DNA from 2 places in the Alishewanella sp. BS5-314 genome. Region 1 is predicted to be linked to the other one. Evidence: predicted binding sites of a transcription regulator. Region 1 holds the regulator's gene; the other holds the start of a gene.
What was found. The regulator sigma-54, encoded in region 1, starts transcription at its own class of promoters, with help from an activator protein. The targets are predictions, from matches to a motif close to GTTGGCACGNNNNTNGNNT.
Positions count from the first base shown of each region.

Region 2: a site for sigma-54 is predicted at 10,219-10,237, ahead of H1D31_RS01650 (THxN family PEP-CTERM protein). Genes of this name have one in related genera too.

Region 1 covers NZ_JACEHJ010000002.1:2,106,378-2,122,247, reverse strand. Annotated here, with positions in the region: gene H1D31_RS14455 (monovalent cation/H+ antiporter subunit A) at 1-714, shown strand, start outside; gene H1D31_RS14450 (Na+/H+ antiporter subunit C) at 714-1,070, shown strand; gene H1D31_RS14445 (monovalent cation/H+ antiporter subunit D) at 1,067-2,581, shown strand; gene H1D31_RS14440 (Na+/H+ antiporter subunit E) at 2,578-3,114, shown strand; gene H1D31_RS14435 (K+/H+ antiporter subunit F) at 3,108-3,377, shown strand; gene H1D31_RS14430 (Na+/H+ antiporter subunit G) at 3,386-3,772, shown strand; gene mnhG (monovalent cation/H(+) antiporter subunit G) at 3,790-4,173, opposite strand; gene H1D31_RS14420 (cation:proton antiporter) at 4,163-4,447, opposite strand; gene H1D31_RS14415 (Na+/H+ antiporter subunit E) at 4,444-4,917, opposite strand; gene H1D31_RS14410 (Na+/H+ antiporter subunit D) at 4,914-6,413, opposite strand; gene H1D31_RS14405 (Na+/H+ antiporter subunit C) at 6,413-6,757, opposite strand; gene H1D31_RS14400 (Na+/H+ antiporter subunit B) at 6,757-7,194, opposite strand; gene H1D31_RS14395 (putative monovalent cation/H+ antiporter subunit A) at 7,194-9,551, opposite strand; gene H1D31_RS14390 (HPr family phosphocarrier protein) at 9,727-10,005, opposite strand; gene rapZ (RNase adapter RapZ) at 9,995-10,852, opposite strand; gene ptsN (PTS IIA-like nitrogen regulatory protein PtsN) at 10,849-11,322, opposite strand; gene hpf (ribosome hibernation promoting factor) at 11,325-11,612, opposite strand; gene H1D31_RS14370 (RNA polymerase factor sigma-54) at 11,638-13,155, opposite strand; gene lptB (LPS export ABC transporter ATP-binding protein) at 13,271-13,993, opposite strand; gene lptA (lipopolysaccharide transport periplasmic protein LptA) at 13,990-14,481, opposite strand; gene lptC (LPS export ABC transporter periplasmic protein LptC) at 14,471-15,025, opposite strand; gene kdsC (3-deoxy-manno-octulosonate-8-phosphatase KdsC) at 15,022-15,576, opposite strand; gene H1D31_RS14345 (KpsF/GutQ family sugar-phosphate isomerase) at 15,577-15,870, opposite strand, start outside.
Region 2 covers NZ_JACEHJ010000001.1:343,816-359,685, forward strand. Annotated here, with positions in the region: gene H1D31_RS01615 (efflux RND transporter periplasmic adaptor subunit) at 1-1,219, opposite strand, end outside; gene H1D31_RS01620 (RDD family protein) at 1,457-1,960, shown strand; gene lptG (LPS export ABC transporter permease LptG) at 2,018-3,085, opposite strand; gene lptF (LPS export ABC transporter permease LptF) at 3,087-4,190, opposite strand; gene pepA (leucyl aminopeptidase) at 4,405-5,913, shown strand; gene H1D31_RS01640 (DNA polymerase III subunit chi) at 5,913-6,377, shown strand; gene H1D31_RS01645 (valine--tRNA ligase) at 6,397-9,255, shown strand; gene H1D31_RS01650 (THxN family PEP-CTERM protein) at 9,354-10,148, opposite strand; gene H1D31_RS01655 (Na+/H+ antiporter NhaC family protein) at 10,542-12,011, shown strand; gene H1D31_RS01660 (MarC family protein) at 12,059-12,703, opposite strand; gene H1D31_RS01665 (DUF3083 family protein) at 12,919-14,007, shown strand; gene H1D31_RS01670 (LytR/AlgR family response regulator transcription factor) at 14,075-14,995, opposite strand; gene H1D31_RS01675 (acyltransferase family protein) at 15,115-15,870, shown strand, end outside.

The sequences.
Region 1 (15,870 bases):
GTCGGTATTATTGTCGGTAGCCTAAGCTATGCCATTATGACGCGGCCCTTTACCACCATTTCTGATTTCTTTATTGCCAATGCCAAAACCGGCGGTGGCGGCACCAATGTGGTGAACGTGATCCTGGTCGATTTCCGCGGCTTTGATACGCTGGGGGAAATCGCGGTACTGGGGATTGCTGCGCTGGGGATCTTTAAATTACTGACCCGTATTCCGGTATTTAAACCCAGCAGCGACGGCGAAGGCCGGCCCTGGGCCCGAGAGCGGCACCCGTTACTCTTGGCCACCGTGGCCCAGAGTATCCTGCCGCTGGCGCTGATGGTGTCTATCTATATTTTCTTCCGTGGGCATAACCTGCCGGGTGGTGGCTTTATCGCCGGCTTGATTACTGCGGTGGCCATTATCCTGCTCTATATCTCGCAAGGGGTGGACTGGGTTAAAGCGCGGATGAATATCGAGTATCAGCGGGTGGTGGCAGTGGGTCTATTGATTGCCTTTATGACCGGGTTAGCAAGCTGGCTGTTTGGCCGTCCTTATCTGACCTCCTGGTTCGACTACTTCCAGTTACCGCTATTCGGAGAAATCGAACTGGCCAGTGCTATTGCTTTTGATTTGGGCGTCTATGTCACTGTTGTTGGCGCGACCCTGCTGATCCTGGCCAGCCTGGGTAAGATGACCACCTCGTACCGGCCAACTCATAAGGAGCAATTGTAATGGAAACCCTGTTTGCCTTATGTATCGGTTTTTTAACCGCCTGTGGCGTGTTTTTAATGCTGCGTGGCCGTACCTTCCCGGTCGTGGTAGGTTTGACCATGCTGTCTTATGCGGTCAATTTGTTTATCTTTGCCTCCGGCCGCTTAAATCTGAAAGGTGCAGTGGTACTGGGAACGTCCGACAATTACGCGGATCCTTTGCCACAGGCCTTAGTATTAACCGCGATAGTAATAGGTTTTGCGATGACAGCCTTTTTAGTGATCCTGGCGATCCGGGCCCGGGCCGATCTGGGGAATGACCACGTGGATGGCAGTATGCCGGCACCGCGCCACGCCAAGCGGGAGCGCACTAAATGAACCATTTGATCCTGGTGCCGATTTTACTACCGTTTTTAACGGCGCTGCTGATTATGCTGCCGCCAATTCACTACTCAGCGCAGCGCCGGCGCTGGCTCAGTATGATCTCCACCGCGCTGTTGCTGGTGGTATCCGTCGTCTTGCTGTTCACTATTAAGCAGCAAGGGCTGACATTTTATGCCCTGGGCAACTGGCAACCGCCTTTTGGCATCATTATGGTGGCGGATCTGGTCAGCTGTATTATGCTCTGCCTGACGGCCTTTCTGGCCCTGGGCGCTATCAGCTATGGCAGTGCCGGTGAAGATGAAAAGGGTTCATTCTTCCACCCGTTGTTTCAGTTCCAACTGATGGGGATTAACGGCGCCTTCCTGACTGGCGACCTGTTTAACCTGTTCGTGTTTTTTGAAGTGCTGCTGATTGCTTCCTATGCGTTGCTGATCCATGCCGGTGGCAAAAATAAAACCCGGGCCGCTGTGCACTATGTGGTGTTAAACCTGACCGGCTCGGCGGTGTTCTTGCTGGCCCTGGCGATCCTGTACGGTACCCTGGGCACGCTGAATATTGCCGACATGGCACTGAAAGTCACCCAGTTGCCGGATGATAACCTGATGCTGGTTAAAGCCGGCGCCTTAATGCTGTTGATAGTCTTTGCGCTGAAAGCAGCTATTCTGCCGCTGCAGTTCTGGCTACCGGCTACCTATGCCTCCGCCTCGGCGCCGGTTGCCGCCCTGTTTGCGGTAATGACCAAGATTGGCGTTTATGCACTGCTGCGGGTGTTTACCACCATTTTTGGCGAGCAAGCTGGCCCACTACAAGGGTTAGCGAACAGTTGGTTGTGGCCCTTTGGCTTAGCGACGATGCTGCTGGGCGCCATTGGTGTGCTGGCCAGTCAGGATTTCCGTAAGCTGGTTGCCAATCTGGTGCTGGTTTCGGTCGGCAGCCTGGTGGTGCTGGTGGCAGTACAAAATACCGCTGCCCATGCTGCGGTACTGTATTACACCGTACACTCGACTTTGATCTGTGGCGCCTTATTCCTGCTGGCAGATTTGATTGCGACCCAGCGTGGCAAGGCACAGGATCGACTGGTCGCCGCGCGGCGGGTGAATCAACCGGTGTTGTTGGGCACGCTCTTTGTGCTGTGTGCTATTTCTGTCGCTGGCCTACCGCCGTTATCAGGCTTTATCGGCAAGGTGATGCTGCTGCAAGCGGCCTTTGGTGTCAGTGGCCAGTACTGGTTGTGGGCTATCCTGTTGTTATCCAGTCTATTGGTGCTGATTGGCCTGTCACGCGCCGGTAGTACCCTGTTCTGGCGGGTAAGTGGTATGCAAAAAGCCGAAGAGCGGGTGCAACCTTTACAATTATTTGCCGTGTTATGGTTACTCAGTGCCAGCCTGCTGTTAATGGTGTTTGCCGGCCCGCTGACTGAACTTAGCTTTGCCGCCGCCCGTCAACTGGCGGATGTGCTGGGTACCATCCAAAGCATTCTTCCCGGCTCAGGAGTCTTACCATGAGAATGACACCCCGCTTTAGCTGGTTGCCGACACCTTATCGTAGCCTGCTGTTATTTGTGATCTGGTTGTTGCTGAATCAGAGCCTGGCCTTGCTGCATTTGTTTTTTGCGACGGTATTGGCGATTGGTATTCCCTGGATCTGTTACCGCTTCCGCGATCCGCAGCCGTTAATTGAACGTCCGGGCCTGGCGCTGCGTTATATTCTGCGGGTATTTGCCGACATTATTACCGCTAATGCGCAGGTGGCGGTGTTGATCCTGGGACCGGTTAAGAAGCTGCGCCCCGCCTTTGTCCGGATCCCGCTGGATTTACAACATAATTTACCGCTGACCATCCTGGCAGCGTCAGTATCGATGACCCCGGGAACGGTAAGTGCTGATATTTACCCCAGCATCGAGCATCTGGCACCCGACGAACCGCTACCACAGCGCTGGCTGCTGATCCATGTCCTGGATATGGATAATGAAGCCGAGCTGATTGCCACCATCAAAAGCCGCTATGAAGCACCACTGAAGGAGATCTTCCAATGTTAGCGCAGGTGATATTTTTAGTGTTCGGGATGATTAGCCTGGCACTGCTGCTTAATCTATGGCGGCTGATGCGTGGTCCCAGCCTGCCGGATCGGATCCTGGCGCTGGATACCATGTATATCAATAGTATCGCGCTGATTATCCTCTATGGCTTGCTAATGGGCTCGCCGCTGTATTTTGAAGCGGCGCTGCTGATTGCCATGATTGGTTTTATCAGCACCGTCGCGGTATGTAAGTTCTTACTTCGTGGCGATATTATTGAATAGGAGGAAGCATGAACCATTGGCTTGAGTGGGCGGTTGCCTTCTTTTTATTACTCGGCGGCAGCTTTGTGTTGATTGGCTCTATTGGTCTGGTAAGGATGCCGGATTTCTTTACCCGCTTGCACGGCCCGACTAAGGCCACGACCCTTGGCATGGGAGGGATCTTATTGGGCTCGATTTTCTATTTCAGTATGTCGCCGGAAACGCTGAGCGTGCATGAAATGCTGATCACCATCTTTTTACTGATCACAGCGCCGGTAAGTGCCCATATGTTGATTAAAACGGCACTGCACCACCGCTTAAAAGCGGTGGAACATACCCAGGGCGAACAGGAATTAAAACGTGGTCAGGCGTTTGCCAGTAAAGAGGGCAATCGTAGTGAAACGCCGGATGATTAGTCCGGCGTTAGTGTAACTTAACTCTTCTGCTCGGTGTCCGACGCTTCCTGACTGCGTAGCGTATGGCTTTGCTCATCATAACGGCCTTGCAGTTCGTCTTTTAAGGTTTTCTCCCACAATGGCACACCAATAAAGTAGCCGGCGCGGCCTATAGTATGGGCGGCAATCGGCGAGGTGAGAGTGGTAAAAGCCATCACCGCCAGCGCCTTTAAGGTGACACTGCTTTCACCGAAGAACAGCATCACGGCACACATAATTAAACCGGCACCCAAGACCCCGGATTTGGTGGTGGCGTGCATCCGGGTCAGCAGGTCTGGCATCCGGAACACGCCGAGCGCTGCTACCAGCATAAACAGGCAACCGGCCAATAAGAAAATGGCGGCAAGTAGTTCACTGATCATGGCGTTGACCTCCTCGTTCCAGATAACGGGCAAACCCAATGGCGGTTAAAAAGGCGGTCAGCGCCAGCACCATGGTGACATCAATATAGGCATCTTTACCACTACGGATGGCATAAAGCCCGATAACACCGACGGTGATAGAGGCAATCAACTCCAGTGCCACGACCCGGTCCGGCAGGCTCGGGCCACGTAGCAGCCTTACCATGGCTAACAGTAAGGCTAACCCCAGAATGATAAAGCCGGCCAGTACGGCATAATCCAAAATGCTATTCATCGCATCACCCTTAAAATTTTTGCTTCCATCCGTTTTAGCTCAGACATCACCTGTTGCTCATCGTACAGGTACATTACATGCACATAGAGCACCTTGCGATCGGTTGACACGTCCAGACTCAGTGACCCTGGCGTTAACGAGATGGCATTGGCTACCATGGTAATTTCCATATCGGTTTCTGCCCGAAGCGGCATAGCGATAACGCCGGGTTTCATCAGATTGGTCGGTGTCAGCACGTCCCAGGCCACCTTCAGGTTGGCCATAATCAGTTCTTTGGTAAAGAACAGCATAAAATTTAGTAAACGTGGTACCTGTAATCGGTATTTACGCACCTCTGGCTGACCACGAAAGACGAAGATCAACACCAGATAAGACACGATAAAGCCGACCAGCAAACCCACACCACTCATGGTATCGGTCAGAGCGGCCCAGATCAGGGCCATCACCAGATTCGCTAATAGTGGATTCATTTCGCGCCTCCCAACACAGCCTCAATATAGCGCTGCGGCTCCAGTAACTGCTGCGCGGCGGTTTCGGCCAGCACATAGATTGGCTGGGCAAAGATACCGATGGCCACTGTCATCGCCGCCAGCAGACCGGTGGTCCAGTACAGGGCAGTATTACGGTACGGCGCCGGCACTTCGATTGCCGGCTCTGGTGCTTTCTTCCAGAACGCTTCATTCCAGATCTTGATCATTGAGAACAAGGTAAAGAGACCAACAAACAGCGCTATGGCCACCGCCCACCAGGCTTGTGCCTCGACACCGGCTTTAATCAGAATAAACTTGGCGAAAAAGCCGGAGAGCGGCGGCACCCCGGCCAGAGAAAACGCCGGGATCATAAAGAGTAGCGCCAGTCCAGGGTGTTTCTTATAAAGTCCACCCAGCTGCTTTAATTCAAAACTGCCACCCAGCCGGTACATCATACCGGCGACAAAGAACAGGTTCGCCTTCACGATAATATGGTGCATGATATAGAACACCCCGCCAATCAGTGCCAGCGGCGTAAAGAGCGCCAGGCCAAGCATCATATAACCAATCTGGCTGATAATATGGAAACTGAGGATGCGGCGCACTTCATACTGCGATGCTGCTCCCAGCACCCCGGTTAGCATGGTAAAGACCGCCATCCACAGCAGGATCTGATGCGTAAAGTCGACTTCGCCGGTAAACATCAGCGTAAATACCCGGTACAGCGCATAAACTCCGACCTTGGTGAGCAGGCCGGCAAACACCGCTGACACGGCAACCTGAGGCGTGTGATAAGAGGCCGGCAACCAGAAAAACAGCGGGAAGGCCGCCGCCTTGATCGAGAAAGCGATCAAAAACAGCATTGCCACCAGCGTTACCATTTTCGGATCTTCAACCTGCTGCAACCGTACTGCGATATCCGCCATATTCAGCGAGCCGACCAGACCATACAACAGGCCGATCGCGGTCAGGAACAGAGCAGAGGACAACAGGTTGAGCGTCACATATTTGATGGCGCCTTCCATTTGTGCCCGCTCGCCGCCCTGGATCAGCAGTGCAAAAGAGGCCACCAGCAAGACTTCAAACCAGACGTAGAGGTTGAAAATATCGCCGGTTAAAAAGGCACCGTTCACGCCGGCCAGCAGCAGGTGTAACAGCGGGTAGTAGCCAAAGCGCTCAAAGCGCTTACGCACCGTTTTCAGGCTGTAAACTGCGGTGGCGAAGCCGGTAATGGCGGCCAGCAACACCATAATGGCACCCAGTAAATCCGACACCAGCACTATGCCAAAGGGCGCTGGCCAGGAACCCACCTCCAGCACCTTAATGCCGTTAAGCCAGGTTTGCCAAAGCAGTACTATCGCCGCGACCAGCACTGCAGCTGTGCCCAGTACGCCCAGAATACGCTGTACACCATGGTTATTAAGCGCCACCAACGACAGGGCGCCGATAATCAGCGGAATAATCACCGGTAACGCAATCAGAACTGACATATCCATTAGTCGGTCCCTTTCATTTCGTTCATATCGTCGGTACGGATCACCTCATAGGCACGGTGCAGCAATACCACGGCAAAAGCCAGTACACCGAAACCAATAACGATAGCGGTGAGAATTAACGCTTGTGCTAATGGGTCAGCCGAGCCACCGACCACTGTTTCTGCACCTTTAGCAATCAGTGGCGGCACGCCACGTTCCAGGCCAGCGACGGTGAAAATTAGCAAGTTTGCCGCGTTCGACAATAAGATCAGACCGATTAACAGCTTTACCATTGAGCGGCGCAGCATCATATAAATGGCGGCGGCATAGAGGCAGCCAATCAGAATAGCCATCAGGGTGGTCATTAGTGTTCAGCCTCCACCAGAGTAAAAATAACAGTAAGCACGGTGCCAATCACGCCAAGAAAAACACCGATATCGAAGATCAGCGGCGTGCTGAGTTTTAAATCACCAAAAATTGGCAGTGGCAGTGTCCACCATTGAGCAGTAAAGAAGTTATCGCCTACCAACAACGAGGGCAGTGAAGATAAAGCTGCCAAAGCCAGGCCAATGCCAACCAGTTGCAGCGGATGCACCCTGAGCAGGGCTTTGGCAGAGGGGTAATCATCGGCAAATAATTTTAACGCGATAGCTGCTGCGGCGACCAGACCACCGATAAAGCCACCGCCGGGTTCATTGTGACCGCGTAACAGCAAGAACAAAGAAAACAATAACAATAGCGGCAATATAATAGTGGTGCCGGTGCTCAGGATCAGTGAGCGCATATTAAACTGACGGCTCATTACAGCTCTCCTTTAACAGATTGTTGCCGCTTCTGTTCGGCGGTCAACCTTTTATCGGCATTGGTTACCGGCTTGGCGCCGGTTCGCAGGTGTACCATGGCATAGACACCGATCGCCACCAGCGCTAATACGAAGATCTCTCCCAGCGTATCCAGGGCCCGGAAATCAACCAGGATCACGTTAACCACGTTGCGGCCATAACCCTCCGGGACGCTCTTCTCCAGAAAGTACCAGGCTATCCCTTCCATGGAGCGGGAGGCGGTAACCAGTAAAATCAACAGGGTAATAACGGTGCCACTGGCAATTGCAATCAGGGCGTCGCGGGCGCGGTGGGCGGTTGAAGATAGGCGACGGAATTCGGGTAACCGGTACAGTACCAATACCAGCAGCAACACAGTGATGGTTTCGACCAACACCTGGGTAATACCGACATCGACCGCGCTAAAGAACACATAAATCAGCGCTACAGCAAAACCCAGAGCGCCAAGCAGCGCCACCACGCCAAGGAAAGAGTTCAGTACCACTGCGCTGACAATAGTGGTTAGCAGGACCAGAAAAATCACGGCTTCCTGTACCCGGACATCGCTAAATTGCCAGTTAAGCTCAAAGTGCTCCAGCCTTAGCATCGCCCAGCCGACCAACAGTACCACTGTCGCCATTGTCGTCAGCAGATAGTTGCGTAAATAACCGTTCTGTAGCACCCGGGTTTGCCAGGCGGCAAAGCTGACCAGCGCTGCCATCAGTTTGTTGTAGCCGGCTTCCGGCCCGGCTTTACTCAGCGTCTCCACCACGGCGGTAAGTTTGCGCCACGGCTGCCAGAAGCGGAATAGTAATAAACCCAACACCAGACTGCCAAGGCTAAGCAGCAGTGGCAGGTTAATGCCATGCCACAGTGCCAGATAACCGCTAATAGGTTGGCCATAGACCGCGGTTGCTGCCGCATTTAATAAGTACTGATCCGGTAGCATCGGTAACAGACCGAAAATCAAGCCAAGCGTAGCGAGTACGGCGGGCCCGACTAACATTTGCCAGCCCGGATCATGCGCCGGCTTAGGTGTCGGTAACGCCTGACCAAACCAGGGTTTAATCGCCAACAGCGCAGCAACCAGCACCACAAAGATATTCGCCAGTACCGTAGCGGCGGTCAGTCCCAACTGCCACTGCGAGCCGCTTAACACTGCCTCCAGCAGCAGCTCTTTACCGACAAAACCAAATAGCGGGATCACTCCGGCCAGAGACAGAGCCGCCACTACCGCAACCAGGGTAGTGCGCGGCATCAGCTTACGTAAGCCGGATGCTTTCTCAAAGTCCTTAATGCCGGCTTCATGGTCGAGAATACCAGCAATCATAAACAGTGCCCCTTTATAGAGCGCATGCGCCAATAAGAAGGTGACTGCGGCCAGCGCTGCCTTTTCGGTACCTAACCCCAGTAACATGGTGAGGGTACCCAGCGCCATCACAGTGGAATAGGCCAACACTTTTTTGATGCCGGTGGCGCGGCTGGCCAGGAAAATACCGGTCAGCATAGTGAGTGCTCCCACTGCACTTAAGGTCAGCAACCAGACTTCACTGCCTCCCAGGCTGGGTTGCAGGCGCGCCAGCAGATAAACCCCGGCCTTTACCATAGTTGCAGAGTGTAAGTAAGCACTTACCGGTGTTGGAGCTGCCATCGCATTCGGTAGCCAGAAATGAAAAGGTGTTTGCGCTGATTTGGTAAAGGCTCCCAGCAGGATCAGGATCAGCATCGGCAGATAGAGGCTGTGACCGGTCAAATCCTGTTGCAGCACATCACTCAGTTGATAGCTGCCCGCGGCCATACCCAGCATAATCAGCCCTGTCATCAGCGCCAAACCACCCAGCACTGTTACCATCAACCCCTGATGGGCTTTTTGGCGTGACTCGCTATCTTCGTGATTAAAGCCAATCAGCATAAAGGAGCTGACGGTGGTCAGTTCCCAGAACACAAATAAGGTGATCAGATTATCGGATAATACCAGGCCGAGCATGGCGCCCATAAAGCTGAGCAAGAATAAAAAAAAGCGCCCCAGTGCCGGATGCCCTTGCAGATATTGGCCGGCATAGCAGAGGATAAAGGTGCCGATACCGGTGATCAGTAAGGCAAAGAGTAACGACAAGCCATCCAGCATAAAGCTGAGCTGAATACCCAGCCCCGGAAACCATGGCCAGCTTTGCAGCAGCGGCTGCCCCTGACTGACGGCACTGAGTTGGCTGGCGAAATAGATAAATAGCGTAGCGGGTAACAACGCTAGCACCAGACCAGTATGTTTACCGAGCAGTCGATACAGATGTGGCGCGATACAGGCGAGCAAAAAGATCGAGAGGACCACATATAACATAAGCTACTCCTGTTTAGATAGCCTGAAATTGCGGTTGATACGCACCCCAGCGTGGCGCGGATTGCTGTTTAAGAGTAGTTCAAGCTACTAATTTTCAATTAAAAAAACTGAACAAGGCAGTAAAGGTAGCAGATTTAGGGGGGGGAATAAAGAAAAACCGGCCGAAATCGCCGGTTCAGAGCTCGTCAAAGCCGGCGTCTATTAACGCCACTATCGCCTCTAGCGCTGCTGCAGCATCAGGCCCTTCAGTGGTAACAGTCAGGGTTTTGCCCTTGCTACTGGCCAGCATCAGCAGTGCCAGCACACTACCGGCATCGGCCGTTTTACCGTCATCCTGCACCAGTTCAACCTTAGCCGAAAATTTCTGGCACAGTTGTACCAACTTAGTGGCAGCCCTGGCATGTAACCCCAGCTGATTGATGATGGTAACCTGTTGACTGAGTTTAGCGGCCATGATGACGTTTTAACTCCCGGTGCCGGATTTGCACATCATCACGTTGACTGCGATAGCTTTCCGCCAGACTTTCCGCGATATAAACCGAACGGTGTTGGCCACCGGTGCAACCGATAGCGATTGTCAGGTAGCTGCGGCTATTACGCTCCAGATGCGGTAACCAACTGCTGATAAAGCTGTTAATTTGCCAGATATATTTACCTACTATGGCTTCTGCCGCCAGATAGTCCTTTACTGGCTGATCCAGACCCGTCAGGGGCTTTAACTCTGGTTCCCAATGCGGATTGGGCAGAAAACGGGCATCAAACACAAAGTCGGCATCCTTGGGAATGCCATATTTAAAGCCAAAGGACTCAAACAGGATCACCAGGCGACCGGTTTTCTGGCCAAGGATCCGTTCACGCAATACTTCTGCCAGTTGGTGTACGTTAAGGTCAGTGGTATCAATATAGAGATCGGCGCGGCTGGCAATAGGATCTAACAGTTGCTGTTCGCGGGAGATCGCTTCATCCAGTGACATCGCCTGGTGAGATAGCGGATGTAAACGCCGGGTTTCGCTAAAGCGTTTAATCAGGGTGGTATGGTCCGCATCCAGATACAGGATAGTCAGTTCCAGCTTACGCGGCAGGTAAGACAGGATCTCCGCCAGCTCTTCCGGTTCATTCGGCAGATTACGTACGTCAATACTGACGGCAACCCGCTCATACTGACCCATCACCGCATTAGCGAGAGTCGGTAATAAATTAACCGGAATATTGTCGACGCAGTAGTAGCCCAAATCTTCCATTACTCTCAGCGCCACCGATTTTCCTGAACCTGAGCGGCCACTGACTACCAGCAGTTTCATTTTTCACCCGTTTGTTGGCTATAGTCCATTAATAACTGATACAGCTCCTGATCAGAACTGGCATGTCGGATCTTTTTGGTCAGATCTTTTTGAGTCAGCAGTTTTGCAATACCAGAAAGTGTAGTTAAGTGAGCCTGACACTGATCTTTCGGGATCAGGATGGCACAAAAAATATCGACGCCCTGGTTATCGATAGCGTCAAAGGGGATCGGATCCTGGCTTACCACAAATATCAGGATCGGTGAGGTAACGCAGTCGAGCTTGCCATGGGGAATGGCAATACCACCACCAATACCGGTTGAACCCAACTTTTCCCGGGTCATCAGGGCTTCCAGAATGCTGTACTCAGACATCTCTGGCAGCTGTTGATGAGCCAGTTCGGCAATATATTCGAGGATCCGTTTTTTGCTGTTAAAAAGAACTGCACTCTTGGTGCAGTTCTTCTCCAGCATAGCGCTTAAATTTATCATGGTTAGTGTCGCGACAACTTTTCTTTGTGTTTAATCACTTGCCGGTCCAGTTTATCAATTAACTGGTCAATTGCAGCATACATATTTTCATCTTCTGACACCGCAAAGACTTCACCGCCGTTTAAATGTACTTTGGCTTCAGCGATTTGCTTCAGTTTTTCCACGTTCAGAATAACATGCACGTTATTGATATTCTCGAAATGACGCTCCAGCTTGGAAAATTTACTGTCTACATATTCTCTCAGAGAGTCGGTAATTTCTACATGACGGCCAGTTAAGTTGATTTGCATAGACTCTTCCTTCTTGTTAAGACACTTACAGCAAGGTCTTTCGTTGATTAGATGGCGCAATAAACAGCGATTCACGGTACTTGGCGATGGTACGCCTTGCGACATTGATCCCCTGTTCGGATAAGATTTCTGCCATCTTACTGTCACTCAGTGGCTTAGCCGGGTTCTCTGCTGCCACCAATTTCTTAATAAAGGCACGGATGGCGGTAGATGAACATTCACCACCACTCTCTGTACTAACATGACTGGAGAAGAAGAATTTAAGTTCAAAAATTCCGCGCGGCGTATGCATATACTTTTGGGTAGTAACCCGGGAAATTGTTGACTCATGCATACTTACCATTTCTGCCACATCATTTAATACCATGGGTTTCATGGCCTCTTCGCCATGCTCAAAAAAGGCTTGTTGCTGTTGCACGATACAGTTGGCGACCTTTAGCAAGGTTTCGTTGCGGCTTTCCAGACTTTTCAAAAACCATTTCGCCTCCTGCAGATGTGAGCGGATAAACTGGCTGTCGGCACTGCTTCTGACCGTTCTGGACAGCGCAGCATACTGCTGGTTGATTTTCACTTTGGGCATGGCATCCGGATTCAGCTCCACCTGCCAACGACCTTTAACCTTGGTAACCACTACATCAGGAATCACATATTGCTGTTCCTGCCTGATCACATCGGCGCCGGGGCGCGGGTTCAGGCTGTGGATCAGGCGCATCACTTCTTTTAACTCATCTTCTTTGAGTTTAGTCACCCGCATCAAAGAACGAAAGTCCCGGTTAGCTAAAAAGTCGGTATATTCGCTGATTATTTGTTTTGCATCATTTAAATAGGGGGTGGCAGGATCAAACTGCCGTAGCTGGATCAGCAAGCACTCTTTCACTGAGCGGGCCGCCACACCGACAGGGTCAAACAATTGGATCCGTTTTAATACAGCCTCGACTTCATCGGCTTCGACATCCGGCAGCTGCAGTGAGGCTAAGATATCTTCCACATCTATGGTCAGTAAACCGGCTTCATCGACGGCTTCAATAATGACTTCGGCAATGGCGCGGTCTGTCTCAGAAAAAGGGGTAAGGTCCATTTGCCAACGCAAATAATCCTGCAAGGTTTCAGTGGTTTCGCCCTGATATACCAGATCCTCGTCTGGCAGGGCGCCATTGCTGACCGGGGCGGCACTGACTAAATCGTCCCAGTTATTGTCCAGTGGTAAGTCCTCCTGGATATTCTGCTCGGCCATTGCCTCGCTGGTATCGCGCTCACTAACGTCATTAAATTCCGGATAATCGTCATTACCAGCCTGGTAGTCTTCACTGTCAGACGTTGACCCGCTGCTTTCTTCACGGTTGATATTCGACAGGCTCAGGTCGGTCTCGGGCGTGCCCGGTTCGAAGTCGTCGTCGGGCTCAAGCAAGGGGTTGGCATCCAGCGCTTCCTGAATTTCCTGCTGCAGCTCAATGGTGGAAAGCTGCAATAAGCGGATCGCTTGCTGCAGCTGCGGCGTCATTGTTAGCTGTTGGCCAAGGCGAAGTTGTAAAGACGGCTTCATGTAAGTCTGATTCTCTCCTGAGTATATCCCCTCCATCCTGGAAGTGGCTGCGGTCTGTGCCGCCTGATTGCGCCTTCCGTGTCAGCGGGTGGAGGACTTGACGCTGATTGCCCTACTATAGCCTGAATTGCTCACCCAGGTATACATCGCGGACCTGTTGATTCGCTAACACATCCTGCGGCGAGCCGGCGGCAATTAATTCACCATGACTGACAATATAGGCTATTTCGCAGACATCGAGGGTTTCCCGCACATTATGGTCAGTGATCAGTACCCCGATGCCGCGCTGGCATAGGTGCTGAATAATTTTTTTAATATCCAGCACCGAAATCGGGTCCACGCCGGCAAAGGGCTCATCCAGCAAAATAAAAGCCGGATCTGCGGCCAGGGCGCGTGCGATCTCTACCCGCCGCCGCTCACCACCAGACAGCGCCATGCCAAGACTATTCTTAATATGCCCGATATGAAATTCTTCCAGCAAGTCATCGGCGATTTCTTCCCGTTGCTGCCGGTTAAGTTCCTTTCGGGTTTCCAGAATTGCCAGCAAATTGTCGTATACCGTCAATTTGCGGAAAATCGAACTTTCCTGCGGTAAATAACCAATACCCGCCCGAGCCCGCTGATGAATAGGGGCGAAGGTGATATCTTGCTCGTTTAACGTGATCTGACCTTTATCGGATGGCACCAGACCAACAATCATATAAAAAGTGGTGGTTTTGCCGGCACCATTGGGTCCCAACAAGCCAACGATCTGACCTGCTTTGACTTCCAGACTGACATCTTTTACCACCTGCCGGCCTTTATAGCTTTTGGCCAGATGTGAAACCACTAACTTCATTGATTTTCCTTGGTTTCCGGCGTGAAAATGGTGGTTACCCGCCGGTTTTGTTCACTGCCGGCCGTTAACTGTTGTAACTCGATGTTATAACGAATCACATCACCACGCACCAGAGAACCGCTCTGGGTAAGCTCGGCATCCGCAGTCAGCGTCAGGGTCCGGCTGGCCAAATCGTAGCGGATCTCATTCGCCTGAGCCGTTACCGGCCGGTCGCCTTCCAGTAATTGGGAATAGGTAGCCGGACGACCGGTAAAAATAAACACCTCATTACCTTTACCGGCACTGGCATTGATCTCCAGCTTATCGGCTTTGATCAGCAAGGAGCCTTGGGTGACTTCCACATTGTTGACGTAAACCGCGATATTATCGCGAATGGACGCCTCGGTATTATCTGCGTTAATCGCAATCGGCAAAGTATGATCTGGCTTCGTCGCTGCCAGAGCTTGCGAACTAAAAAATACTGCAGCGATTAATAACTTAGTTTTCATTGGCGTATACCGTTTCCAGATGTTTTTGCAGCACTAAATGTTGTGCCGTGAGGTCGGCCTGCAGGCCGATGCCCAGAATATAAAAGCCTGGTCCGCTAAGCCGCACCCGCTCATGCGTTTGCAGCGTTTTTTCTGGCAACAGCATTTGTAATGAGGCTGTTTCAACCTGTTCAATAAACTCGCCAGGCAGCAAATTTCTGAGCAGGACTTGCTGTTCCAGAATAATTTTATCTTCCGGAAACCAAATACCTTGCTGACTGCTGATTTCCCAAGCGGCTTGATGTTCATCGTTAAACAGGGTGTAGCGCGGCAATTCAAACTGCGTAAAACCCAGTTGCTCAAAATGTTCCAGCCGTTTGGCTTGCAGATGATCCGCAATATAGCCCTGCTGGTCATAAACACGCAAGGTCAGGTTTTCCGCAATATAATCGGGCAGGAATTCGCGGTCGGCCTGGCGATCGGTATCGCCGCCTTGCGGCGCAAACCATAAGTAGGCCGCAAGCAGTACCAGGGCGGTGACACTTAATACGAAAAACTTTCTCATGTGCTGCTACCATCAAATTGCAGAAAGCGCTGCTGTGCAATCAGTAACAAATCACACAGTTCCCGCACCGCGCCATAGCCACCGGGTAAACTGGTGCAAAGGTGCGCCTGTTGTTGCAGATAGGGATGGGCATCCCGCACAGCGACAGCCAGGCCACAGTGCTGCATTACCTGCCAGTCGGCCAGATCATCACCTATATAGGCAACCTGATCTGGCTGAAGTTGCAACAGCGCCAGAATTTCCGCAAAGGCGGCCATTTTATTTTCCTGGCCCTGATAGATGTGCTTTACAGTCAGTGCCTTCATGCGCTGCTCTACAATAGCGGAACGCCGGCCGGTGATGACCGCCACCTCAATACCGGCCTGGCGCAATGCTTTGATGCCATAGCCATCGCGGGTGTGAAACGCTTTTAACTCTTCGCCGGCGTTGCCAAGATAGATCCGACCATCCGAGAATACGCCGTCTACATCACATATTAATAGGCGGATTTGACGGGCCAGGTTTGCTTGCTGGTCACTGAGTGGTTGATAAAGTTGCTGATACAGCTCCATTTATAGCACCCCGGCTTTTAATAAATCATGCATATTTAAGGCGCCCACCGGCTGGCGCTGCTCATCGACTACGATCAAGCCGTTAATCTTCTTTTGCTGCATAATGTTCAGTGCTTCTGCCGCTAACATATCGGCTTTGGCAGTAATGCAATTCGCCGTCATAACCTGTTCAATGGCTACGGTATGGATATCCAGGCGTTGGTCCAGAATACGTCGCAAATCACCATCCGTGAAAATACCGGCCAAACTGCCATCGGGATTGACGATAGTGGTCATCCCCAGGCCTTTCTTTGA
Region 2 (15,870 bases), on a different contig from region 1:
ATTGCTCGCCCTCACTGGCGCCACTGAGGATCTCTACCCACTGTACCGATAAGGCACCCAGCTCAACCGGTTTTTTTACCGCCTGTCCCTGCACCAGCTGATAGGCGACCTTGCCACCACCGGAGGCAACAAAGTCACCGCGGGGAATTTTCAGCACATTCTGCTTTTCTTCCAGAATCACCCGCGCGGTCAGACGCTGGCTCTGGCGCAAACTCTGGGCGTCGTTATCGGCAAAACGCACCCGGGCACTGACCTGATTGTTGCGCACCTCAGGTGCCACATAACTGATTTGACCGCGTAACTGCTGATTACCGGCGGTGATCTCCACCGCCATCCCCGGCAGCAGGTCACGGGCGTAACTTTCCGGCACCTGCAGTTCAGCCTCATAGCGCGACAGATCAATTACCGTCAGCAGCATCTGACCAGCCAGTACATGGCTTTGCTGCTCGACCAACCAGTTACCCAACTGGCCGGTGACCGGCGCGGTAATATCCAGTGCCTGCAGTTTGCGCGACAGCTCGGCCACCACCAGACTCTGGCGCTGAATGTCCTGCTGCCGTGATTTTTGCTCAAAAGCCAGCTTGTCTCTGGCCAAGGCGACCTTGCGCTCAGCATGAGCGAACTCCAGCTCAGCCTGGGTTAATCTGTCCTGCGCCACGTCAAAATCCAGCTTACGGATCACGCCAAGGTCGATCGACTGCTGCGCCCGCTGCAGCTCACGCCGCGCCGCCAGCAAATTAACCTGTGCTGTATTTAAGATTTGCTCCATATCCAGCTGTTGCTCACGCGCCTGCAACGCCGCGCGTTCGGCGTCGGATTGCAAGGCACTGAGTACTGCCTGCTGCTGCTGGTATTCACTTAATAATGCCGGGCTGGTAATGCGCGCCAGCAGCTCACCGGCTTGTACCGATTCGCCGGGCTGTTTTAGGAAGGCGATTTGCCCGGCTTCCTGGCTATATAATGTCGGCGCATTGGCGGCAACGATACGCCCTTGAGCGGCGATATCCCGCACCAGATCACCGCGTTCAACAGTGGCAATTTGTACCTGCTGCCGCGGGATCACCAAGGTCGCGTGCTTGCCGCTCTGCTGCCATAACCAGGCAACGACCAACAGCAGCGCGACGGCGGGCAGCGTCCATAACAGATACTTTTGCCGTGATGGCTTGGGGGCAAGTACCCGGTCCTGAGTAGCGGTGCTTTGAATGACTACTGGCTGCATCTGTGAGATCCGTTTTACGATAATAATGAAAACCTGCAGCAGCTATAGCAGCTTTAATGCCAGAATTTATCACACTGTTTTTATTGTGTTTTTTATATTTTTCACAGAGAAAAAAGTGTCCGCGGACAGTCCGGGTGTCCGTCAATAACAACGCGGACATGGCGGCGAACACAAGCCGGCTACTGGGCGCTGTCCAGACCTCATGCTAGACTAGCGCTATTCGTGACAGGAGTAGTTATGTATCAGGATGCCCCCCGCGCCGGCTTTGCCCGGCGTTTGGCCGCAATAATTTATGATGTGTTAATTCTCACGGCGCTGATTATGCTGGCCGCTGGCCTGGCGATGTTGCTGGTGCAACTGCTGGTATGGAGTGGTGCTATTCAGTTACTGCCTGAGCAGGATATTGCTGCCTATGTTACCAGCAGCTGGCGCAGGTGGCTGTACTTCGCTTATCTGGTGGCGGTGATCCTGGGGTTTTATATCTATTTCTGGTGTAAAGCCGGTCAGACTCTGGGCATGCGCGCCTGGCGTTTACTGCTGGTCAGTCAAGCGGGTAAACCGCTGACAGCGCCGCAGGCGCTGGCCAGAGCGCTGCTGGCACTTGGCGGCATTGGCAATATCTGGCTCTGGTTACGTTGGGGCAAGGGTCTGGCGCTGCAGGATCAACTGACCAACAGTCAGATGATTATCCTGAGTAAAGAACAAAGCAAGGTACTGAATTTACATAAAACAGCCCGCTAAAGCGGGCTGGTTATCGGGTCGGCTGGCTAAACCCTGGGGCGTGTTAACCTTTGCGGCTTAGATTTTCCGCCGCATAAAATACAGCGAAATGCCGATAAAGAGTAAGCTGGGTAAGGCTGCACCCGCCAGCGGGGGTAATTGATACACCAGCGCCAGCGGTCCGAATACTTCGTTACTCATATAAAAGCCAAAGCCGGTCAAAATCCCCAACAGCACACGAGCCGCCATGGTAACGCTGCGCAGCGGGCCAAAGATAAAGGACAACGCCAGTAGTAACATCGCCGCCAGGGTAACCGGCTGCAGAATTTTCCGCCAATAGGCTAACTGGTAACGGCTGGCTTCCTGGCCATTTTGCTGCAGGTAATCGACATATTCGCGTAGCCCCCGCAGTGATAACATTTCCGGTTTAATACTCACCACACTGAGCTTGTCCGGTGTCAGCGTAGAGCGCCAGCGCTGGGTTGGCAGTCGCTGTTGCTCAATCCGCTCGTCACTAAAGGTCAGTTCAGTAACCTGCTGCAAGCGCCAGGCATCATCAAGGTATTGCGCCGCTTCGGCCCGTACCACCCGGGCTAGCGCCAGATCCGGTTGAAACTGATAGATAATCACCTCTTTCAGATTCCCCAGATCGTCGACTTCTTTAATATTAACAAAGCTGTCGCCGTCTTTGGCCCAGACTCCCTGCCGCGCCGCAAATACATTACCGTCTGAGATGGCTTTAATTCTGAGCTCGCGCGCAGCGCGGTCTGTCACCGGTGCCCCCCACTCTGCTACCGCCATCATTACCAGTACCATCAGTACAGCCGACTTCATCACCGAGTTAATAATATTCAGCCGCGATAAGCCAGCAGCCTGCATCACCACCAACTCGCTGCTGCTGGCCAGGATCCCCAGGCCAATCAGGCCGCCGATTAACGCCGCCATTGGGAAGAACATCACCACATCGCCCGGCACGCTGTACAGCGTAAACAGCGCAGCATGCACCATATCGTAATAGCCGCGGCCGATAGAACGCATCTGGTCAATAAAACGGAACATCGCTGATAACGCCAGCAATACGCTTAAGGTTAGCGCCGAGGTAGTAAGAATGGTTTTACCGATATAAAGGTCGAGTATTCTGATCATCTTAACGCCCCGCTACCCAGGCCCGGATCTTCTGCGCCCCTTCCCGGTTACGCAGGATCAATACCGTCCCCAGCGTCAAACCGGCCGCATGCAACCACCACATGCCCAGTTGCGGCGGGATCTTGCCATCTTCCAGCGCCGAGCGGGCGATAATCAGCAAGGCATAGTAGCCCAGGTACAGCAGCAGTGCCGGTAATAACCGGCCAAACTTGCCCTGGCGCGGGTTCACCCGGCTCAGTGGCACCGCAATCAGGGTTAAAATTGGGATTGATAACGGGATCGCAATCCGCCAATGCCATTCAGCAATCGCCTCACTGCCACTTTCTTTTAACAGTGCCGGCGTACTTAAACTGGATAGTTTGCGTCGCCGCTGCTCGACTTCCTGTTCGCGGATCTGGATTTGATAGCGATCAAATTCGATCACTTCATAAGCCGGTGACTGGCCATCACCGGCATAGCGGCGCCCCTGCTCCAGCGTCATTAGTTGCGCCCCGGTTTCCGGATCTTCATATACGGCACCGCCTGAGGCATAAACAATAGCCTGTTGGCTGCCGCCATCTTTTTCGACAGACTGGGCGACAAACACCTTGGCTAACTGGTTACCGGAGCGGCTGACTTCCTGCACAAAAATCACTGCTTTTTCATTCGAAGTATGCTGGAACCGGCCTGGTACCAGCGAAAATAAACCGGCGTCCGATTCGGCGCGTTCCAGCAGCTGATATTCGCGTTCGGTTGCCCAGGGGCTGAAATACAGGGTAACGCTGGCGGCCAGCAGCGCCATCAGTACCGATAACAATAGGGTTAAACGGGTGACATACCATTCGCTGACGCCGGTAGCATGAAGTACTGTCATCTCACTGTCGGCATAGATTCGACCGTACGCCACCAGGATACCAAGGAAGGCGCTGAGCGGCAGAATAATCACCGCCAGCTGCGGTAACTTTAACGCCACGATACTCAGTACCAGTTGGCCGGGGATCTCGCCTTCAGAGGCGTCAGCCAGGATTTTTACAAAACGTTGACTGATAATAATGGTGGTCAGAATAACAAAGACAGCTAACTGAGCGCGAAAGACTTCACCAATCAGATAACGAAAAATAATCAAAAATGCCCCCTAAAAACCTGTCTTTTCTCTGGAAAGCTGGTGATTTTTCAGTAAACTTGGTATTTATACACTTTATTATCGGGCAAAGCGGCATTAAAACCGAGCTTTTTCAGTAAAACCCGGTAAAATTTCAGCACCATACCTTGTGGCTGCCGCGTCTGCTGTATGCGATCAGCGCCCATAGTAGCACAGTCTCTTAGAATCAGGAGTAAACATGGAGTTCAGCGTCAAAAGCGGAAGTCCGGAAAAACAACGCAGTGCCTGCATTGTGGTCGGTGTGTATGAGCCACGCCGGCTGTCCGCCGTAGCCGAGCAACTGGATAAAATCAGTGAAGGCTATATCAGTAATTTATTACGCCGCGGCGATCTGGAAGGCAAGCCAGGCCAGATGCTGTTACTGCACCATGTGCCCAATGTATTAAGTGAGCGTGTATTATTGGTTGGTTGTGGCAAAGAGCGCGAGTTAGATGAGCGTCAGTACCGTCAGATCATCGCCAAAACCATTAGCACCCTGAACGAAACCGGCTCGATGGAAGCGGTATGCTTTTTATCCGAGCTGCATGTTAAAGGCCGCGATACCTACTGGAAAGTACGTCATGCGGTGGAAACCACACAGGATTGCCTCTACGTCTTTGATAAGCTGAAAAGCAAAAAGGACGAAACCCGCCGCCCGCTGCGTAAAATTGTGTTTAATGTGCCGACCCGCCGCGATCTGACGATTGGCGAGCGCGCAGTGGAACATGGTTTAGCTATCGCTGCCGGTATTAAGCAGTGTAAAGATGTCGGGAATATGCCGCCGAATATCTGTACCCCGGCCTATCTGGCCGAACAGGCGTCAGCACTGAGTAAGTTATCGGATAAGGTCAGCGTTGAAGTATTAGGCGTAGCCGAAATGTCAGCGCTTGGCATGAACTCCTACCTGGCGGTTGGCCGCGGTTCAGTGAATGAACCGAAAATGTCGGTGATCAAATATCAGGGCGCGGCCGATAACAGCGCGCCGGTGGTACTGGTTGGTAAGGGTCTGACCTTCGACTCCGGCGGTATCAGCCTGAAACCGGGCGATGGCATGGATGAGATGAAGTTTGATATGTGTGGTGCCGCCTCAGTGCTGGGTACCATGCAGGCGGTGATTAACCTGCAGTTACCGGTAAATATCGTCGCGGTGCTGGCCGCAGCAGAAAATATGCCGGATGCCAACGCTTACCGGCCAGGTGATATCCTGACCACCATGTCAGGCCAAACCGTTGAAGTGCTGAATACCGATGCCGAAGGCCGGCTGGTACTGTGCGATGCGCTGACCTATGTCGAACGCTTTGACCCTGAGCTGGTGATTGATGTGGCGACCCTGACCGGTGCCTGCGTGATTGCACTGGGTAAACATGCCTCTGGCCTACTGAGTAACCATAACCCATTGGCGCATGAGCTGTTGAATGCCTCAGAGCAAAGCGGCGATCGCGCCTGGCGCCTGCCGCTATGGGATGAGTATCAGGATCAGCTGGAGAGCCCGTTTGCTGACTTTAGCAACCTGGGTGGCCGCGCGGCCGGTACCATTACTGCCGCTTGCTTCCTATCACGCTTTACCCGCAAATATCACTGGGCACACCTGGATATCGCCGGTACCGCCTGGCGCAGTGGGGGTAAAGACAAAGGTTCAACCGGCCGGCCGGTCGCATTGCTGACCCAGTTCCTGATCAATCGTACTGGTCAGCAGCAGGATCACTGATGCAGGTTACCTTCTATGTGCTGGCTGAGCAAAGTGCTGCAGCCAGTACCGGTTCCCAAGCTAATGAGCTGACGCCTGCGCCAGCTCATTTTGCTTTAGCCTGCCAGCTTTGTGCCCAGCTGTATCGCGCCAAACAACGGGTTTTCGTATATACTGCCGACCAGCAAAGTGCCGAGCTGCTGGACGAACTGTTATGGCAATTTGAACCCGACAGCTTTGTGCCACACAACCTGGCCGGCGAAGGCCCGCAACGCGGCGCACCGGTAGAAATTGGCTGGCAGGCACCAAAAGCCAGCCGCCAGGTGTTAATTAACCTGGCCGACCAGGTGCCGGATTTTGCCCGGCGCTTTAACCAGATCATTGAATTTGTGCCCGCCGAGCCAACGCTAAAAGCGCAGGCGCGGGAACGCTACAAGCAGTATCGACAGGCGGGCATTCTGCCGGAAACGATTACTGCCGACTGAATTTACAGGTATCACTCAGATGGAAAAAACCTTTAACCCCAGTGAAATAGAACAGGCGATGTATCAGGCCTGGGAAAGCAAGGGCTATTTTAAACCGAACGGCGATAACCGGCCGGGTAATAACTACTGCATTATGATCCCACCGCCAAATGTTACCGGTAGCTTGCATATGGGGCATGCGTTCCAGCAAACCATTATGGATGCACTCACCCGCTACCAGCGGATGCAGGGTAAAAATGCGCTGTGGCAAGTCGGTACCGACCATGCCGGTATCGCCACCCAGATGGTAGTAGAACGTAAACTGGCACAGGAAGGTCTGCCCGGCCGCGCTGAGCTTGGCCGCGATAAATTTATTGAAAAGGTGTGGCAATGGAAGGCTGAATCCGGCGGTACCATTACCTCGCAAATGCGCCGCCTGGGTAACTCGGTCGATTGGGACCGTGAACGCTTTACCATGGATGCCGGCCTGTCGAATGCCGTGCAGGAAGTCTTTGTCCGGCTGTATGAAGATGATCTGATTTACCGCGGTAAACGCCTGGTCAACTGGGATCCGAAACTGCACACTGCTATCTCGGATCTGGAAGTCGAGAACAAAGAGCAAAAGGGTCAGTTCTGGCACCTTCGCTATCCGCTGGCCGATGGTGTAAAGACCGCCGATGGTAAAAACTATCTGGTGGTGGCGACCACCCGCCCGGAAACCATGCTCGGTGACAGCGCGGTCGCGGTAAACCCGGAAGACGAGCGCTATAAAGATCTGATTGGCAAAGCCATCCTGTTGCCGCTGGCCAACCGCCGCATCCCGATTATCGCTGACGAACATGCCGACATGAGCAAAGGCAGCGGCTGCGTCAAAATCACACCGGCGCATGACTTTAATGACTACGAAGTTGGTAAACGTCATCAGTTACCGCTGATTAATGTGATGACCCCCGATGCGACTATCCGTCAGAGCGCAGACTGCTACCATATTAATGGCCAGCCGGATACCGAACTTAAAATTGCGATCCCGGCTGAATATCAGGGCCTGGATCGCTACGCAGCCCGCAAAGCCATCGTTGCTGCCTTTGATGCTGCCGGCTTGCTGGAAAAAATTGAAGAGATCAACAACACCCTGCCTTATGGTGATCGCAGCGGCGTGGTCATTGAGCCGATGCTGACTGATCAGTGGTATGTGCGGGTTGCGCCACTGGCGAAAACGGCGACCGAAGCGGTAGAAAACGGCGATATTCAGTTTGTGCCGAAGCAATATGAGAATATGTACTACAGCTGGATGCGCGATATTCAGGATTGGTGTATCTCGCGTCAGCTGTGGTGGGGCCACCGCATTCCAGCCTGGTATGATGCCGACGGCAAGGTTTATGTCGGTCGTAGCGAAGCTGAGGTGCGCAGCAAATATCAGCTGGCAGCTAGCGTCAGCCTGAGTCAGGATAACGACGTGCTGGACACCTGGTTTAGTTCGGCGCTGTGGACGTTCTCGACGCTGGGTTGGCCGGAGCAAACTGAAGATCTGAAAAACTTCCATCCTACCGATGTATTAGTGACCGGCTTCGACATTATTTTCTTCTGGGTTGCCAGGATGATCATGATGACCATGCACTTTATTAAAGATGCCGATGGTAAGCCGCAAGTGCCCTTTAAGACGGTTTATGTCACCGGCCTGATCCGGGATGAAAACGGCGATAAGATGTCAAAATCCAAGGGTAATGTGATTGACCCACTGGATATGATTGACGGCATTACGCTGGACGCGCTGCTGGAAAAACGCACTGCCAATATGATGCAACCGCAGCTGGCGAAGAAAATTGCCGACCGCACCAGCAAGCAGTTCCCGGAGGGTATTCCGGCCAGCGGCACCGATGCGGTGCGTTTTACGCTGGCAGCGCTGGCGTCTACCGGTCGGGATATCAACTGGGATATGAAGCGCTTAGAAGGCTACCGTAACTTCTGCAATAAACTGTGGAATGCCAGCCGCTATGTGTTGATGAATACCGAAGGTCAGGACTGCGGCTTTAACAGCAACGATAAGGTGCTGTCACTGGCCGATAAATGGATCCTGGCACAATACCAGCAAACGGTAAAACAAGTACGACATTACTTCGACAGCTACCGCTTTGATCTGGCCGCCACCGCACTGTATGAGTTTACCTGGAACCAGTTCTGTGACTGGTATCTGGAGCTGACCAAGCCGGTGTTGTTCAAAGGCTCTGAAGCAGAACAGCGCGGCACCCGCCATACGCTGATCACCGTGCTGGAAAGCTTGTTACGCCTGATGCATCCGATTATGCCTTATATCACGGAAAGTATCTGGCAAGCCGTTAAGCCACTGGCCGGTATTAACAGCGACAGCATTATGCTGGCCGCCTATCCGGTTTATCAGGCTGAGCTGGTGGATGAAACGGCGCAGGCTGATCTGGAATGGTTAAAAGCCGTGATCACCGCTATCCGTAACGTGCGTGGTGAAATGAATATTGCCCCATCTAAGCCATTAACGGTATTGCTGCGTAATCTGAATGCTGAAGAGCAACGCCGACTGGAGCAAAACCGTAACTTCCTGCTGGTAATGGCGAAACTGGACAGCCTGGAGGTATTGGCGGCTGATGCTAAAGCACCAGCCAGCGCCACTCAGCTGATTGGCAGCATGGACTTGCTGATCCCAATGGCGGGTTTAATTGATAAAGAAGCAGAACTGAACCGTATTGCTAAGCAACTGGAGAAAACCCAGCAAGAGTTATCCCGGGTTGCCGGTAAGCTGAATAACGAGGGCTTTGTTGCCAAGGCACCGGAAGCGGTGCTGGAGAAGGAGCGCGCCAAACTGGCGGAACTGGAGCAGGCGTTAGCCAAACTTCAGGCGCAGCAGGCCGAAATCGCCGCCTTATAGTAGTCGGTAATTTCTATCCCGACAGCCCCCCTTTTCGGGGGTAACCTGACCATAAAAAATGCCGGACTATGCCGGCATTTTTTATTTAACGATTAATACTATGCCACTAACTGCTTGCGACGACGTACACCGACCAGAGCCATTAAACCCAACCCCATCAGCGCCAGCACACCAGGTGCAGCAACGATAGTCACAGGTTCAGTGGTGATCAGGAATGCGAACTGGGCGTCGGTAAATTGGTTCTCCTGGGTTTTAAAGCCCAAACATGGACCAACAATACCAGCCTGAGCACAGGTCGCAGCGTCCATTGGATTTAAAGAACCACTGGTTTCAATAATGCTGATAAAGTAAGTAAAGCCGTTATAGTCAAAAGACGCATTCAGCGCATCAGTTGAGATAACAAAAATGTCATCACAAACCGATAACGATGGGAACGGACAAGGACTTTGATTTGGCGTTTCAATAAAGTTGATATTGAAGTTAGCTACCAGTAAATCTAACGCACTACCCGCCGGATTCAGTGGTGTTAACAGCAGTGTTGACTGTAAACTTGCGCTGGTCAGCGTTGCGTAGGAAGAGCTGATTGGATTGTTATAGTGAGTGATAATATTGGTCAATGCAAAAGGACCGTTGGTATTGACGATACCATTTGCTGGTGACTCTGTAATGCCTAAACCACTACGGCCACCGCCCGCTACAGCATGATTACCAGATGGGTCGCCCCAGGTTAATAAAGAAGGACCTGTAGCTTGAGTTCCCGAACCAGCTCCGAAATTCCAGCCAGCCCATGCCAAGGTAACACTATAATCCCACTGCGTAACCATTGCCGCCTGGGTGAAGGGCGCTAGTAACAACGCGACCCCTGCGATGGCACCTTTCAAAATTTTTTTCATTTTCTCGCTCCTGCAAAATGTTTTATCAGCTTGCTCAATGCTCGTCTGACGATTAACTACAACGTAGGTTTAGCATAGAGCGTGCCATAAAATAACTACTTGACTTGGCATAAGTTAATTTCAACGCAAACGTCAGGCTGTAAAAATAGTTGACAGCTGTTGCCCTATATCAGGCACAAAGATTCCAATTGTGCAAAATCGTTTTTTTGCTATGATGCACGCGTTTGTCTGCATAAAGATCAGACAGACCTGCGCTGGATACTTATGCAGCTAAACCGCCCGTTTAGCCAGAGCACCACGCAGTGTTCCGCTCCGTTGAGTTGTCCAATCTGCTGCAACGGTTCAGTTAACTTTGCCGGCCTGTCCCGGCTTTTATTATGAGAATAAAAAACCATGTCAGCAGATGCATCTTTAGAGAGTCTGGCCGAACCTATTGCTGCGGCGGCCGAAGCGGCCGCCGTTGAACCTTCAGCCATTAGTCTGATCCCCGCCTTAGTCGTACTGGCGTTTGCCGTTTGGTTAAAGCGGCCTATTCTGGCGCTGGTGTTAGGTGCCGCCGCCGGCTTAATTTTGCTGGCCGGCTCACCGATTGAAGCCTTATTTAATCTGGGCGAAACCTCAGTGCGCGTGATGCAGGACGAAACCATTGGCTGGCTAATTCTGGTCTGTGGTGGCTTTGGCGCCTTAATTGCGCTGCTGGTGCATACCGGTGGCGCCTTTGCCTTTGGCCGGATGGCACAGCAGTATGCCAGTGGCCGCAAACCGTCGCTGTTTATGACCTACTTTCTGGGTCTGATTATCTTTATCGATGATTACCTAAATGCCTTAACCGTCGGCGAAACCATGAAACGGATCACCGACAAATACAAGGTATCGCGGGAAATGCTGGCCTATGTGGTTGACTCAACCGCAGCACCGATGTGCGTGCTGGTGCCGATTTCAACCTGGGCCATTTTCTTTGGTGGTCTGCTGGTGGCTAACGGTATCGCGCCGGAAACCGACCCCAATGGCATTAAAACCTATATCTCAGCCATTCCTTATATGGTGTATGCCTGGCTGGCGCTGATTATGGTGCCGCTGGTTATCTTAGGCATAGTGCCGCTGATTGGCCCAATGAAAAAAGCCGAACTGGCCGCCCAGCAATCCAGTGGCAATATTGATGCGCCGGCTGAAACCGCCGCTTCACATACCCATACCAGCGACGACTTTGCAGTAGAAGCCTTTGAAGAAGAGTTTGATGCGTCAGACAAAAAAGGCGGCAAGCTGTATAACTTCCTGTTACCGATGCTGATGCTGATTGGCTTTACTATCTGGTTTGAAGCGGAAATCTGGCCTGCGTTAATTCTGACCTTTATTCTGACCATCCCAATGTATATGGCGCAGCGTCTGATGCCCTTTACCGAGATGATGGAGCTGATGATGCATGGTTTTAAAACCATGTTACCGGCGATCTGTACCGTGATCGCGGCCTTTACCTTTAAGGATGTTTGTGATCAGTTAGGGTTACCGCTATACGTGATTGAGAACCTGGCGCCCTATATGAACGCCCAGATGTTACCGGCGTTGGTCTTTGTGGCGATGGCTGTGTTAGCCTTCGTTACCGGTTCCAGTTGGGGTATTTTTGCGGTGTCGATCCCGATTGTGATGCCGCTGGCTATTGCAGTAGATGCCAATATCCCACTGGTGATTGGTGCCCTGCTATCAGCCAGCTCCTTTGGTAGTCAGGCCTGCTTCTACAGTGACTCAACCGTATTAGCGGCGCAGGGTTCGGGCTGTAACCTGATGAGCCACGCCCTAACCCAGTTCCCCTATGCCTTTATCGCTGCGGTGCTGGCATTCTTTGGCTTTATTATTCTGGCCTGAGCCGGTTGCTAAGCAAGCAACACAGGGCGCAACGGCGCCCTGTTTTTTTACAGACTACGATAAATATCCAGCACGCCGTTAATCACAAACTGCACGGCAATAACTGACAGGATCAAGCCGAACAGCCGGGTAATAATTTCTTTACCGGTCTCGCCGATATAGCGCACCAGCACATGCGAATAAATCATTGCCAGATAACAGGAAAAGGTCGTAATACCGATAGCCAGGAACACCGTAATAAAGTGCCACAAACTTTGTGCTTCACTGGTTAGGATCATCACGGTGGCAATGGCGCCGGGGCCTGCAATAAAGGGGATCGCCAACGGAATAATCGACACATCTTTCGCCAGCTTCCCATCCGGATGTGGCTCTTTACCTGTTGCTTCTTCGCCATCATCCAGACCTTTTTGCATCATGCTCATCGCAATACCAAACAGGATCAGGCCGCCGGCGATGCGAAAGGCTTCCAGCGTAATACCAAACACCTTAAAAATAAAACTGCCCAGCAAACCAAATAACAAAAAGATCCCGGCCGAGACCAGGGTGGAACGTTTGGCAGCCCGCCTACGCTGAATGGCATTGGCATTTGGCAATAAGGAAACAAAGATAAAAGCCGTTGTCAGCGGGTTAACAACGACAAAGAGTGCAGTAATGGCAATTAGCCAATAATCAATTAATAAGGTTACAGACATCATCTATCCAGAGTTCAGGCGGCGGTTAAAAGGTAATAACTGCTTATTCTAGCAGAATTTTTTAAAAAACATCCTGCTATGCATATAAGGGCTATCACAGTCTCTGTATAAAAACCTGATAACACTCAAGGATTTAAATAATGTTAACCAGCTGGCACTCTTGCCAGCCTTTTTGCTACAATTGGCGCAATTTTAATCTGTACAGGAGTACGGTTATGCCCGTCAGTTCGCAACACAAGGTTTATTTGCCCGCGTCGGCCCGCGATAATCAATACCTGCTGGCTGAGTTTGTTTTGTCCGATGAGTTGGTAGCCCGCTACCCGGCAAGCAGTACAGACGCGCCCTACCTGGCGCTGTATCAAGCGCTAAGCCAAAAGCTGTTTGAATTGGCCGATCAGTTTGGCCTGCGCAATGTGCATCTGATTGCGAACGGAAAAACCCCGGTAGTGCGCTTCCACCAGGAAGCCTATGTGCTGCAAACCGCCGAGCAAATTCTGTTTTTCTATAACCCCAGCTACCATGAAGCCCAGCATAGCTTCTATGATGCCAAAGTGCGGGCACGGAAAATTAGCCTGTTGTTTCTGGCAACCGAGCAGCCACTGCGCTCTAATGCCGCAGCCTTTCATCAGCAGGTGACGACATTACTGACTGAGCTGCGTAACCGCCTGGCATTGGCAGAGCTGAAAATCAAAGTCCGTGATCACCAGCATCTGACCTATGATTTATTCGCCAAAGCCAAAGGCAGTAAAGAAAGTTACGGCTATAAACTGCGCTCTATCGATGCCCGTTATAAAGCCCGGCAAGCGGAACTGCCGGCCCATAGCGCCCTGACTTATGTGATTGTCAATTTACCGCTCAGCCGGCGGCTAAAAGAGCAGGTAAAGCTGGATCTGCACAGCAGCAGCCCCTATCTGCCACTATATCAGCATATCGCCGATCACTTTGTCTCGGCCTGTCAGCAAGAAAAACTGCAACATCTGGCCGTGCTGGCCAATGGTTTATTACCGCTGGTCCGCAATAGCCAGTTTGATAAAAGCAGCCAGGGCACAGAGTTGCAGATGATTGGTTTTGACCCCAGCGCCAAACAAGGCCAGTTGGTAAGCGATCTGCAGGGCGATAAGCTGGTAGAAATGATGCAGCTGATCATTTTCGCCACGCCAGACGACCAAACCGATATGGGTTATGGCCGCTTTATGAATGAAGTAGAAAGCGCGCTGCGTCGTTTTGCTAAAGCGGTAAATCTGCAACCAGAGCGCGATGATTTAACCGTGCGTTTCCATCAGCATATTAGTTATCATCAATAAACTTAAGCCGCGCCGGCTGTGTCCTTGCAGCAATCCTTGCAAGACAGACCGGCGCTATAGCGGCTCGCTATGGCTTAGTTTGCGTCCAGTCCACCGTCGCTTTAAACTGTTCTTTATAGCGGCGTGACAACGTCAACTGCTGACCCGTTTTCAATAAGATGCTGCCATCACCACTACTCTGATAGCCAATACTCTCTATATAACGCAGGTTAACAGCCAGACTGCGGTGTATCCGGCAAAAACCGGCCTGCTGCAGAGTTTCCAGGGTAGCTGCCAGCGTAGCGCGTAGCGGATAAATGCGTCCCTCGCTATGCAAATTTACATAGTTACCGTTAGCTTCCAGCCAGGCGATGTCTTCCACACGGATCAGGTATTCCTTATCCAGTTTCTTAACCAGAAAATAACCCGGTTGCTCGACCACACCACTTGTCGCCCCCTGGTGGCTGGGGTCGCCTGCAGCTTCGGCGCTGACGGCGGTCCCGACCACATAGGCTTCGCCCTGTAATCTGGCGTGAACAAAACGTGCCAGCTGAAAAGCGCAGAGAAAGACCAGATATGCCCACAGATCTTTGCGATATTCATAGATAAGCTCACGTCCGAGCGGCCCGAATTGATAGTCGCTACCCAACCAGCGGTATACCCAGCTACGCAGCGTTACCATAATGCCAACATGACTCAGTGAAAACACCACTGATGCCGCCAGGTGCAGCAGCAGTTGTCGGGCTGGCGCTTTAAATTGCAGCGGGTGCCGGCCAAACCACCAGAATAGTAGCGGGCTCAGTGACAAGGTACTCAGCACGCTGCTGTATTCCCACAGTATCGGTTGCCAAATTAACAAGGTGCTGTCCGGCTGGCGCTGCTCAGCCGTCCAGATTGAACTGACATTGACTGCGGCATTTAAGATCAAAAACAGCGCAAACAGCAAATAGCCGCTACGCACAGGATGGCGCTGCACGCATTGTACGAACCAGGAATTACCGCTTGTCATCTGTCGCCACCTGTTGTCCCTCAGAGCCACCGCTAAGCCAACCTGCTATAGCCGCAACCTATTATCGCCAGCATACTAGCACAAGATTCTGCCGTGAAATCAATTCAAAGGAGTTGTGAATGACCGATATTGTGCACGGAACCACCACAAGCCACCCCGAACGACGCTACGACCTGGATTGGCTAAGAGTGCTGGCGTTCGGACTCTTGATGCTATACCACCTGGGGATGTTATATGTTGCTTCCTGGGACTACCACTATAAGAGTCAGTACTTATCGTCATCGCTGGAGTATCTGATGCTGCTGTCCTCGCCGTGGCGGATGCTGCTGATCTGGCTGATTGCCGGCTTTGCCCTTGGTACTGTGCTAAAGCGTTTACCGGGGCTGCGGGCTTACCTGCAATTTGCCGGCAAGCGAACTGTGTTGCTGCTGTTGCCGCTAATGGTAGGGCTCTGGATTATAGTACCACCACAGCTCTATGCCGAAATGGTACAAAAAGACGGCCTCTCGCTGAGCTACTGGCAGTTTTATCTGGCGTTTTTTGAGCTGGATCATCCGCTATTTGCTAATTATCAACGGGGCGTTTGGCCACATGTTGATGTCAATCATCTGTGGTTTTTACGCTCCCTGTGGCGCTTTACCTTACTGGCCATGCTACTTGCGCCTTTATTGTATTTGCCTGGGCTAAATCGGCTACTGACGCGGTTATTTACGATGCCTATCGGTTGGTTTTTAGTGTGGGTGGGTGCCCTGTTGTTACTCTGTCGTTATCAATTCAGCGGTGACAGTATCCGGGATCTGCAGGGCTTGCTGTTTTTCCTGCTCGGCATGGCACTGGTTTCAGTACCCGGATTTTGGCAGCAACTTAACGCCTGC